Regions from separate parts of the Cryobacterium sp. W22_MBD10_FK3 genome, predicted to be linked through region 1. Evidence: riboswitches for the same ligand, from Rfam matches in the RefSeq annotation. Region 1 holds a riboswitch; the other holds the start of a gene.
The links. Region 1 has a riboswitch for thiamine pyrophosphate ahead of ACEN2M_RS02145 (ECF transporter S component). Riboswitches for the same ligand answer to the same signal wherever they lie in the genome.
Positions count from the first base shown of each region.

Region 2: it holds a riboswitch for thiamine pyrophosphate, as region 1 does, so the genes downstream of both, thiM (hydroxyethylthiazole kinase) here and ACEN2M_RS02145 (ECF transporter S component) in region 1, are expected to answer to the same signal.

Region 1 covers NZ_JBGQOH010000001.1:449,738-455,739, reverse strand. The annotation lists gene dinB (DNA polymerase IV) at 1-968, shown strand, start outside; gene ACEN2M_RS02150 (spore germination protein GerW family protein) at 978-1,304, shown strand; TPP riboswitch at 1,402-1,510, shown strand; gene ACEN2M_RS02145 (ECF transporter S component) at 1,543-2,196, shown strand; gene ACEN2M_RS02140 (ABC transporter ATP-binding protein) at 2,207-3,811, shown strand; gene ACEN2M_RS02135 (energy-coupling factor transporter transmembrane component T family protein) at 3,808-4,602, shown strand; gene ACEN2M_RS02130 (ATP-binding protein) at 4,652-5,206, shown strand; gene ACEN2M_RS02125 (hypothetical protein) at 5,216-5,476, shown strand; gene ACEN2M_RS02120 (D-alanyl-D-alanine carboxypeptidase family protein) at 5,501-6,002, opposite strand, start outside.
Region 2 covers NZ_JBGQOH010000002.1:30,377-36,378, forward strand. The annotation lists gene ACEN2M_RS03075 (aldo/keto reductase) at 1-797, shown strand, start outside; gene ACEN2M_RS03080 (helix-turn-helix transcriptional regulator) at 803-1,717, shown strand; gene ACEN2M_RS03085 (ASCH domain-containing protein) at 1,785-2,309, opposite strand; gene ACEN2M_RS03090 (sensor histidine kinase) at 2,469-3,812, shown strand; gene ACEN2M_RS03095 (response regulator transcription factor) at 3,809-4,468, shown strand; TPP riboswitch at 4,520-4,613, shown strand; gene thiM (hydroxyethylthiazole kinase) at 4,607-5,413, shown strand; gene thiE (thiamine phosphate synthase) at 5,425-6,002, shown strand, end outside.

The sequences.
Region 1 (6,002 bases):
CCCGCCAGGTGATGGGCATCTTCGCCGACATGACGCCGATGGTCGAACCGTTGAGCATCGACGAGGCGTTCCTGGATGTCACCGGCGCCCGCAGGGTGCACGGTTCGCCCGCGGAGATCGCCCAGAAGATCCGGGCGCGGGTGTTCGCCGAGACCGGGCTCACCTGCTCGGTCGGGGCCGCGTCGACCAAGTTCGTGGCCAAACTGGCCTCGGGCAGGGCCAAGCCAGACGGACTGCTCGTGATTCCGGCGGAGGACACCATCGGCTTCCTGCATCCGCTGCCCGTCGGCGCCCTCTGGGGAGTGGGCGCCACCACCGAAGGGGCATTGCTCGCTCTGGGACTGCGCCGGGTGAGCGACATCGCCCACGCACCCCTGGAGCTGCTGCAGCGCGCCGTGGGGGGCGCCACCGCGCAGAAGCTGCACGATCTGTCGTGGGGCATCGATCCGCGCAGCATCAACCTCGAGCGCGAGGAGAAGAGCATCGGGCACGAGGTGACCTTCGAACACGACGTGACGGATGTCGCCCGGTTGCGCAGCGAACTGCTCCGCCAGTCCGATGCGGTGGCGGCCAAGTTGCGCGGCAACGGACTGGTGGCCCGCACCGTGGTGCTCAAGCTGCGCTACGCCGACTTCAGCACGGTGACCAGGTCGCGCACCCTGACCGAGCCCACCAATGTGGGCCGGCGGATCTACGAGGAGGTCGCCGCCAGCTTCGACGTGCTCTCGGCCCGGGGGATCCGGGTGCGTCTGATCGGCGTGCGGGCCGAGCAGCTGGGCACCGGCGACGGCGCCGGGATGGGGCTGTGGGACGACGACGACGACTGGCGGGAGGCCGAACTCGCCGTGGACACCGTCACCGCCAGGTTCGGCCGCGGCATCGTGCGGCCGGCGTCGCAGCTGGGCGGAGGGAGCGCTCCGAAGCGGGATGTGCACCCGTTCGGCACACCGAAGCAGGTGGGGGAGTAACCTCGCAGCATGACTAATCTCGCCTTGAAGCTTGCAGAAAACGCTCGGTCCATCGGCGTCAGGTCCGCCTACGGAGACCCCGTAGAGATCGAGGGCGTCACCATCGTTCCGGTTGCCCTGGTGCAGTACGGCTTCGGCGGCGGCGGCGAAGGCGACGACTCCGCGGCGGCCGGCGGCGGCGGGGGCGGCATGGCCATCCCGATCGGCGCCTACGTCAAGTCCGGCGGAGCGGCCCGCTTCGAGCCGAACGTGATCTCGCTGCTGGCCGTCGGCATCCCCTTCGTCTGGGTAGCCGGCAAGGCCGTGGCCCGAATCATCCGCGCGCTCAAGCGCTAGCGGAGCGGGGCCGTAGCCCCAGCCGACCTCCGAGGGTGACGGGCGATGGTGTGACGCCGCCCGTCCCACCGGCATGCCCAGCCGCGGTCTATACTCGAAGCTGAACACGGGAGTCCGGTGAACCGGGCTGAGAGGAAGCTACTTCAGCTTCGACCGTCGAACCTGATCTGGATCATGCCAGCGCAGGGAGGCTTCTCAATCCCGTGCCCTGTATTCATCTACGGAAAGGGCACGATCAGTGCACGCATCAACTCATCTTCTGGCTCCGTCCACGTCGCGAACACCGCGGGTGTTGAAATGGCGGGTCGTCGACATTGTCGTGGCCAGCGTCATCGGCGTCGCCAGCGGCGTGATCTTCTGGGCCTGGGGCCTGGCCTGGTCGCCGCTCAGCGCCCTGCTGGCCTTCACCCCCGGGCTCGAGGGCCTCTTGGCCGGCGGCTGGCTGTTCGCCGGTGTGCTCGGCGGGCTCATCATCCGCAAACCCGGCGCCGCGGTCTACACCGAGGTCGTCGCCGCGGTGGTGTCGATGCTCATCGGCACGCAGTGGGGCTTCTCCACGCTGATCTGGGGTGTGGTCGAAGGCCTGGGCGCCGAGATCGTGCTGGCGCTGTTCTTCTACGCCAATTGGCGCCTCGGCGTCGCCCTGCTGGCCGGTGCCGGCGCCGGTGTGGCGGTGGGCCTGCTCGACACCACCTTCACGAGCTACGCCGCCCTCGACTTCGGCTATAAGGCCGTCTACTTCGTCTCCGCGGTCGTGTCCGGCATGGTGCTGGCCGGGCTGCTCTCCTGGTTGGCGGTGCGGGGGCTCGCCCGCACCGGCGCGCTCAGCCGGTTCGCGTCCGGCCGCGAATCGGGGCAGAGCGACCGGGTCCAGACGTCGCCCGCACGGTGACCTGGTTGGGATGCCCGCAGCGCGTCGCCGGGGCCCGCTCATGACCGGCGGCGCCAGGGTCACGGCCTCCGGCTGGGGCTGGCGGCACGCCGGTCGCGCGCGCGCCGCGGTCTCCGGGCTCGATCTCGACATCCGCCCGGGGGAGCGGGTACTCGTGCTCGGGCCCAGCGGTGCCGGCAAGAGCACGCTGATGCACGCCCTCGCCGGTGTGCTCGGCGACGACGAGGATGGCGACGAGACCGGTGAGCTGCTCGTCGACGGCCGGCGGCCCAGCCAGTCCCGCGGCCGGGTGGGTCTGGTGCTGCAGGACCCCGACTCGCAGGTTGTGCTGGCCAGGGTGGGCGACGACGTTGCCTTCGGCTGCGAGAACCTCGCGGTTCCGGCCGTCGAGATCTGGCCGCGGGTGCGCCGCGCCCTGGCCGACGTGGGCCTCGACCTGCCGCTGGCGCACCCGACCAGCGCCCTCAGCGGCGGGCAGAAACAGCGCCTGGCCCTGGCCGGTGTGCTGGCCATGCGCCCGGGCCTGGTGCTGCTCGACGAACCCACCGCCAACCTCGACCCCGACGGCGTGGTGGAGGTGCGCGACGCCGTGCTGCGCTCGGTCGAGGCTACCGGTGCCACCCTGATCGTGATCGAGCACCGGGTTGCCGTCTGGCAGCACGTGGTAGACCGCATCATCGTGCTCGACCCGGCGGGTGGGATCCTCGCCGACGGACCCACCGGCACCGTGCTCGACGCCGAAGGCGAGCGTCTCGCCGCCGCCGGGGTCTGGATCCCGCGGTTTCCCCCGGAGACGCCAGACCGTCGTGGCCGCACCGACTCCGACGACGGCCGGCTGCTGCTGACCGCCGAAGGCTTGGCCGTCGGGCGGGTCCCGTTCGCCCGCAAGCAGGCCGTCGTGGTCGCTGACGACCTCACCCTCGGCATCCGGGCTGGCACGGCCACCGCGATCACCGGACCGAACGGCACCGGCAAGTCCACCCTCGCGCTCACCCTGGCCGGGCTGCTCGCCCCGGCGGGTGGACGCCTCAGCGCCGAAGCGTCGCTGGCCGCGGGGCTCGGGCCTGCCCCGCATCGTTGGCGTTCCCGCGACCTCCTGGAACGGATCGGCACCGTGTTCCAGGACCCGGAACACCAGTTCCTCGCCGGTACGGTGCGGGACGAGCTCGCCATCGGTCCCCGTGCCCTCGGACTGGACGGCACCGCCAGGACCGAGCGGGTGGACGGGCTCCTGCATCGGCTGAGGCTGGATCATCTCGCCGACGCGAACCCGTTCACGCTGTCGGGTGGCGAGAAGCGCCGGCTCTCCGTGGCCACGGTGCTGGCGACCCGGCCCCGGCTGCTCGTGCTCGACGAACCGACCTTCGGCCAGGATTCCCGCACCTGGGCTGAGCTCGTGCGGTTGCTGGCCGAACTGCTGGACACCGGCACCGCCGTGGTGGCCGTGACGCACGACGAGCAGTTCGTGACCGCGCTGGCGGATGCGCGGCTCACCCTGGTGCCGGCGCAGGCGCAGGCGCCGGCGAGCGGCCGTAGCGTGACGACTGCGCGGCCCCAGCACATCGGATCGTCGGGCACCGGCCAGACGCCGCCGGCCGGAACGGACCTGCCGTGAGCCTGATGACGCCGGAGATCCGGCCGAGCGCGATCGCCCGGGTGAACCCGGTGGCCAAGCTCGCCGTGGCGCTCCTGATCAGTTGCGCGCTGATGCTGTCCATCGACTGGGTCTCTGCGGCCGTCGCCCTCCTGCTCGAGGCCGTGCTGTTGGCCTGGTGCGGGCTGAGTGCCCGCCAGTTCTGGCTGCGCACCGCACCGGTCTGGATCGCCGCACCCTTCGCCGTGCTCACCACGGTGCTCTACGGGCAGGACTCCGGGGCCGTGCTGTTCGCCGTCGGGTTCGTGTCGGTCACCGAGGGATCGGTGGCGCTCGCCCTCGCGATCGGACTGCGGATCCTGGCCATCGGCATCCCCGGGATCGTGCTGTTGGCCACCACCGACCCGACCGACCTGGGTGACGGTCTCGCGCAGGTACTGCGGCTGCCCGCCCGGTTCGTGCTCGGCGCGCTGGCCGGTTTGCGACTGGTGGGCATGTTCATCGACGACTGGCACTCGCTCGCCCTCGCCAGGCGGGCCAGGGGAGTGGGCGACGGCGGCGGGCTGCGCGGCCGCGCCCGCAGGTTCGGTGGGTTGGCATTCGCGCTGCTGGTGCTGTCGGTTCGCCGCGGCAGCAAGCTGGCCACGGCCATGGAGGCGCGTGGCTTCGGCAGCGACGAACCGCGCACCTGGGCCAGGGAATCGGTGTTCGGGATGCGCGACGGCCTGGTCGTGGCCATCGGGGTGGGCATTGCCGCGGCGGCGATCACGGCGGCAGTTCTGGCGGGGACGTGGCATTTTGTGCTCGCCTGACCTGGTCGCGCCGGTGCTCGACGCCGTCAGGGCGCTGGGACGGAACCCGGTGGGCGAGAGAGCCGTTGTCCTCATCGACGGTCCGAGCGGAGCGGGCAAGAGCACCCTCGCCGATGCCGTGGTGGCCGCCTGGCCGGGCCCGGTGCCGCCGACCCTGGTGCGCCTGGACGATGTCTACCCCGGCTGGGGCGGCCTGGACGCCGCCATCGACCTGGTCGGCCGGCTGCTGCTCGACGCCAGGGACTCCGGACGGCCCGCGGTCTGGCGGCGTTACGACTGGGCCACGGGCCGCCCGGCCGAATGGCACACCGTCGAGCCCGGCCGGCCTCTCGTGATCGAGGGCTGCGGTGCCCTGGCCAGGGCGCACACTCAGCTCAGTGACGTGCGGGTGTGGCTGGACGCCGACGACGGCATCCGCAAGCAGCGGGCGCTGGCCCGTGATGGCGGCGGTTTCGAGGCGCATTGGGACCAGTGGCAGCACGACTGGGAGGCCTACCGGAGCCGGGACGAACCCGAACGCTGGGCGACGGTGCGGTTGGCGGGCACCCCGCTCGCGACCGGCCGACCGGCGGGGTCACCGGCGAAATCCGTGCCTCCGCAGTAAGTTGGGGTCATGACTACCCCGCAGAGTGAGAACACCGAGTACACGGTGGAGTTCGTGGACGGCCCGCTCGAGGGCCAGACCGACTCCCGGGTACTCCTGCACGGCACGCACGACGCCCGGATCAGCATGGTCGCCGCCGTGGACAGCATGGAATCGCTGTTCTGGTACAACGAAATCGACAGCCGCGAGGTGCAGGGCAAGCTACACGTGCGTTATGCCTTCGACTCCTCCGACAGCGACCCCATCGAATCCAACGACGAGCCGGACTGAGCAGCAGGCGGCACCGCCCGCTGGTTACCAGCTGGCGATAAGCGCGCCGACCAGCGGCACCGGGTGCAGCAGCCGCCACCCGGGCCCGGGGTCGGACAGGGTGCTATCGAGTTCCAGCGTGGACGACACGCTCTCGCCGAACGCATCCACGGTGACCCGGCCGATCTTGGCTCCGGCGCGGCCGGTCTTGACTTCGTCGAGCGTCACCGCGGCGTCGCCGGCAGCGGCGGCCTGCCAGCCGAACCGGGTCTTGGGGGTGGCGACCACGGCCTCAGCAGAGTCACCCCACGCCGTCGTGAGGGTCGCGTACGCGTCACCCTCGGCCAATACGGGCATCTCCGTGACCCCGGCCCGTGCCGACGCCATCAGCGCCGTCAGGTCGGCGGTGAGGGTGTCGTAGTCCGGCTCGCCCAGGAAGGCGCCGGCGAAGGTGAAGGTGTTCGCGCCGGCCACCACGGTGCCGGTGAACAGGAAGCAGACCCCGCCGCCGTCGGTGTAGCTGCGCGAAATGCCGGTGATGCCTTCC
Region 2 (6,002 bases), on a different contig from region 1:
CGAACGCGTACCAGGGCGGCTCGTCGGAGGAATACGTGGGCCGCGCCGTGAAGCGTTACTCCCGCCGTGAGGAGATCGTTCTGGCGACCAAGGTCAACGGCAAGATGCATGCCGGACCCGGAGGATCGGGACTGTCCCGTGCGGGCATCCTCGAGCAGGTGGATGCTTCCCTCGGTCGCCTCGGCACCGACTACATCGACCTCTACCAGATCCACCGTTTCGACGAGGAGGTGCCCGTCGAGGAAACGATGGAAGCGCTGCACGACATTGTCAGGGCGGGGAAGGTTCGCTACCTCGGGGCATCCTCGATGTATGCCTGGCAGTTCGCGAAGCTGCAGACGGCAGCGGCCGTGCACCGCTGGACCAGCTTCGTGTCGATGCAGGATCAATACAACCTGATCAAGCGCGAGGAAGAGCGCGAGATGCTGCCCATGTGCGCGGACATGGGCGTGGGCGCTGTGCCGTATTCGCCTCAGGGGAAGGGGCGGCTGACGCGCCCGCGTGGCGCCGCCACCGAGCGTTCGGAAGCTGACACCGTCGCGAAAGCCTTTGACACGGACTTCGACGGCCCGATCATCGACGCCGTCGAGCGGGTCGCGGCCGACCGCGGAGTATCGATGGCACAGGTTGCGCTGGCGTGGGTGCTGAGCAAATCCGTCGTGAGCTCGCCGATCGTCGGGGCCACTAAGCCACATCACCTCGCCGAGGCCGCAGCCGCAGTCGATTTGCGGCTCACTGACGAGGAGATCCGGGTGCTCGAAGAGCCGTACGTTGCCCAAGCGGCGTTTTGGTATTGAACCCAATGACGGGTGCCGGCGGCGGCGCTATCGCAACTAGCCTGAAGGATATGGAGACGACGTCGCAGCTGCGGGATTTCCTGACTTCGCGGCGCGGGGGAGTGAAACCCGAGCAGGTCGGGCTTCCACCTGGCACGAACCGGCGGGTTCCCGGTCTGCGGCGCGGAGAGGTTGCCCAGCTGGCCGGAGTCAGCGTGGAGTACTACACCCGGATGGAACGCGGTGACGTGGGCTCGGTGTCTGAGTCGGTTGTCAACGCCATCGCCGATGCGCTTCTGCTCACCGAAGCCGAGCGGGCGCACCTGTTCGATCTGGTTCGCACCGTTGACTCCAGCTCCGTGCGGCCGCGCCGGCGGCTCGGCCGCACGGTGAGCGTGCGCCCCGGCCTGCAGGTCGTGCTCGACGCGATCGCGTCCGGGCCCGCGTTCGTCCGTAACGGAAGTATGGATGTCTTGGCCGGCAACGGGATGTGGCGCGCGTTATACGCCGATATGTATGCTGCGCAGGGACCTCAGCCCAACCTGGCTCGGTTCACATTCCTTGACCGGGAGCATTCCGAACCGTTCCACCCGGACTGGGAGCTCGCCGCTGACATCACCGTCGGAATTCTCCGGATGGAGTCAGGACGGGACCCTCGCGACACGCACCTGCGCGACCTCATTGATGAACTCGCCACCCTCAGTGAAGCCTTCCGCAGCCGATGGGGTGCCCACAATGTTCGCGACCACGGGACCGGTGCCAAGCACTTCCGGCACCCCATCGTGGGCGAACTCCATCTGGTTTACGAAGCCGCCGAACTCGTCGCCGATCCCGGTCTATCGTTGCTCATCTATGGTGCCGAGCCGGGCTCACGCTCCGCCGACGCCCTCCGGCTCCTGGGCAACTGGGCGGCCAGCCCTGAGCGCACGAGTTCTCCCTGATCCACGCGGTCGAGGCGCACACCCTCGCCGAATCCAGCAAGGGCAAGGTCGTCATCGCCCATCCCGTTCAGTGAGACGGATCAGCGTGCTCCGGTGGCCAGACGACCGCGAATCGTTCGAAGATGATGTCGTCGTTCTCCGTCCAGTCCGCTCCGCGCGCGGCGCTGACGCGTTTCCAGTAGATGCGATGTTCCTTCTGCCAGCTGGCCAGCGATCCGTCATCTTCGCCTTCGTCTGCGGCGAACGCGGCATCGACGCTGGTGAATGGACCTACCCGGAGCTCAACACTGCGGATGATGATCCGTGGCGCACCGGTACTGTCACACGCAATCCAGTGCGAGCCGATCCTGGGCACCTGATCACCGCGCGCAGCGAAATCAGCAACGAGTTCCGCTGTTGCGCGCTTTCGTCCAGAAAGCACGATCCCCAGGAGTTCGTCCGCCAGACGCGCCGAATCTCCGAAATACTCAACCGTGTAGTCGGGGCCAGCGGTGATGGCCTGCGGATTCGCGAGGCAGTACGCCTCCCAGAACGCAGCTGAGGCAGTGATGTCCGGTGGTCCCAACGGTTCCATGAGCGACGGTTCATTCATGGCACCATGTTTTCATGTCTGATCGTGTGATTCACGCACGCTAAGGGGTCCAAGTCACACTATTGACAGAACGGGGGCTAACTCCGTGGTGGCCGCGCGCAGCATCCTGAATGCTGGTGATCAGCCATCAGGCACGCCCACGATAAGAAAAGATCTCCCATGCTCAGCGCCGTATCGCCACGTTCTACTCCGCTCGCCTTGAAACGGCCCCGCTGGGTTCTTGCAGCTTTCTCCCCTCTGACCTGGCGCGAGTTCGCCTTCCACGCAGCGCACCTCCCCATCGCTGTCGCGGGCCTGCTCTGGTTCAGCGTGGCCGTTGCGGTGGGGTTGCCTGTCGGCGTCACCTGGGTGGGCCTGGTTGTCTCCGCGTTTCTCCTGGCCGGGTGCGGATGGTTCGCCTCCGCGACCAGGAAACTCTCGCGTCGGTTACTCGGCCAGGCCGTTGACGTTCCACGAAAGCACGACCTCAAGCCTGGTGCGGTCGGCTACGTCACCTCCAGATTCAGCCACGCCGCAACCTGGCGGGCGTTAGCGTTCCTGCCCGTGTCCTTCGCCTTGACGGTTGCCACATTCTGCATCTCCATCGGCGTTCTGGTGGCAGCGTTGGGGGCGATCACCCACTCGGTATGGGGTCAGTATCTGCCGGAACAGATCGGCAACGACGGCCAGCCCCATCGCGGCGCGCAATTCTTGGGGGAATTCGTCGATACCGTGCCCCTGCAGGTTGGATTCGCGGTGCTGGGCCTGGCTCTTTTCCTGTTCGTTTGGCCGAGCGTGAACCACGGGCTCTCCTCCCTGCAACGCGTGGTGATTCGGTCCATGCTCGGGGCAAGCCGAGCGGAGGCTCGGCTGACCGAAGTGACCCGCTCTCGCGCCGCCGTAGTCCAAAATGCCGACGACACCCTCCGTCGCATCGAACGCGAACTGCACGACGGCACCCAAGCGCGCCTCGTCGGTCTGGCAATGACCCTCGGAGACGCTCGCGACCGCCTCCAGCACGGCGCCGAACCAGGCGTTATTGCTCCTCTCGTCGACCAGGCACATTCCTCGACCAGGGAGGCTCTCGTTGAGTTGCGCGAGCTCGCCCGAGGGATGCATCCACCTGTACTCGACGACGGACTCGAGTCTGCCCTCATCTCGGCATGCTCCCGCGTCCCGTTCCCTGTGAATCTGGAAGTCTCGCTGATCTTCCGACCGTCGACGGTGATCGAATCGATCGCCTACTTCAGCGTCTTGGAGCTGCTCACGAATGCGTCCAAGCACGCCCGAGCCACTCAAGCGCGCGTCACAGTCTCCGAGCGCTCCGGTCGGATCGAGCTCGAGGTTCGCGACAACGGGCGCGGAGGAGCGTTCGTTTCGCCCGGAGATGGCGCAGGGCACCAGACCGGCCTCGCCGGCCTGCTGGAGCGGGCACGGTCCGTGGACGGAACGCTCGATGTCAATAGCCCCGCAGGAGGACCAACACTGATCACAATCTCCTTGCCCGCGGCTGCCGCTTCGTGAAGATAATCGTTGCCGACGACAGCACGATCGTCAGAGAGGGCCTCGTCGCGTTGCTCAGCAGTCGCGGACACCACATAGTGGCAGGGGTGAGCAACGGTGAGGAGGCCGTGGCAGCAGCTGAAGCGGCGTCATCCGCAAGCGGGGTCGACATCGTGATCATGGACATCCGCATGCCGCCCACCCACACCGACGAGGGCGTTCGAGCGGCGGTGCGAATCAAGCGGCACAACCCACAGGTTGGGGTGATGTTGTTCTCCCAATACGCGGAAGTGCGTTGGGCTCGGACCCTTCTGGACGTGGCGACGAGCGGCGTGGGATATCTGCTCAAGGATCGGGTCGCCGACGTGGGTTCGTTCATCGAGTCGTTGCACCAAGTCGGGATGGGGCACTTGGTACTCGACCCTGAGGTCGCGGCAGCGCTGATCGGGGCGCCACGCTCATCGTCCAATGCTCTCGACCTGCTCACTGCACGCGAAACCGACGTTCTGCGGCTGATGGCCGAAGGTCGCTCGAATGCCGCGATCGCACAAAGCCTGTTCCTGTCCAACGGCAGTGTGGAAAAATACGTCACTGCCCTGTTCGCCAAACTGGGCCTCCAGATGACAGCACACGATCACCGCCGGGTGCTCGCTGTGCTGCAGTATCTTTCGAGCTGAGCCGCGGCGCCCGCCTTGGGCGCTGAGCCGCTGCGATACGCTGGGCCAAAGCCAAGTGACACGGGGTGCTCCATCTGGAGCTGAGATAACACCCGTTGAACCTGATCTAGTTAGTACTAGCGAAGGGATGTCGCGCATATGCGCACGCCAGAAGACCTGATTTCATTCACCTGTTCAGCGCTCGACGAGATGCGGTCGCACCCGCCCCTCGTGCAGTGCATAACCAATGGTGTCGTGATGAACTTCACCGCGAACGTGCTGCTGTCGCTCGGTGCGGCTCCGGCGATGGTCGACATTCCGGGCGAGGCGGCAGCGTTCGCGCGGGTCGCCTCCGGGCTGCTCGTCAATCTCGGCACGCCCACCGCCGAACAACGCGACGCGATGATCGAGGCCGTCGCCGCCGCGAACGACGCCGGTACACCGTGGGTGCTCGACCCCGTTGCCGTCGGCTTCCTACCCGTGCGCACGCCGCTGGCGTTCGCCCTGCGCGACCTGCGACCCACGGTGGTGCGCGGAAACCCGTCGGAGATCATCGCGCTGGCAGGCGCCGGAACCGGCGGGCGCGGGGTCGACTCGTCCGACGAGGTGGATGCCGCCCTGGCCGCAGCAGACGCGCTGGCCGGGATGACCGGTGGGGTGATCGCCGTCTCCGGGCCCGTCGACATCATCACGGATGGCCGTGAGCTGGTGCGCATCGACAACGGGCATCCGCTGCTCACCCGCGTCACCGGCGGGGGCTGCGCTCTCGGCGCGGTCATCGCCGCGTTCGCCGCCGTCGACGCCGACAGGTTCGCCACCACGGTGGCCGCGGCCACGGTGTACACCGTCGCGGCAGAACTCGCGGCAGAGGCCGCCGCCGGGCCGGGCAGCTTCGCCGTCGCCTTCGTGGACGCACTGGCCACCGTCAATGCAGAGGACATCGCACGCCGGGCGGTGCTCCGATGAATGGTGTTGCGTTGGACCGCGCTCCACTGAACTTGGACCTGTCGCTGTACCTGGTGACCGACTCGGCGCAGGCCGCCGCGGCCGGGCGCAGCATCGTGGACGTGGTGCGGCACGCCGTTGCCGGAGGCGTGAGCGCCGTGCAGGTGCGCGAGAAGGAGACCGCCGGGCGGGAATTCCTGGACACCGTGCTGCGCATCGCGGATGTGCTGCCCGACACCGTGGCGCTGATCGTGAACGACAGGGTCGATGTGTTCCTGGCCGCCCGCGCCGCCGGGCGACGGCTGACCGGGGTGCACGTCGGGCAGTCCGACCTGCCCGTCGGAGCGGTGCGCGACCTCGTCGGGGCTGACGTCGTGATCGGGCTCAGCGCGTCGACAGATGCCCAGCTGCGCCGGGCGGCCGACGATCCGGCCCTGGTCGACTACGTCGGCATCGGCGCGCTGCACACCACGCGCACCAAAAAGGATGCACCGTCTGCCCTAGGTCTGGCCGAGTTCGCTCGCCTGGTCGGCGTCAGTACGCTGCCGGCCGTGGCCATCGGCGGGGTCGGCCTGGGCGACCTGGCCGCCCTCCGCGAATGCGGAGCGGC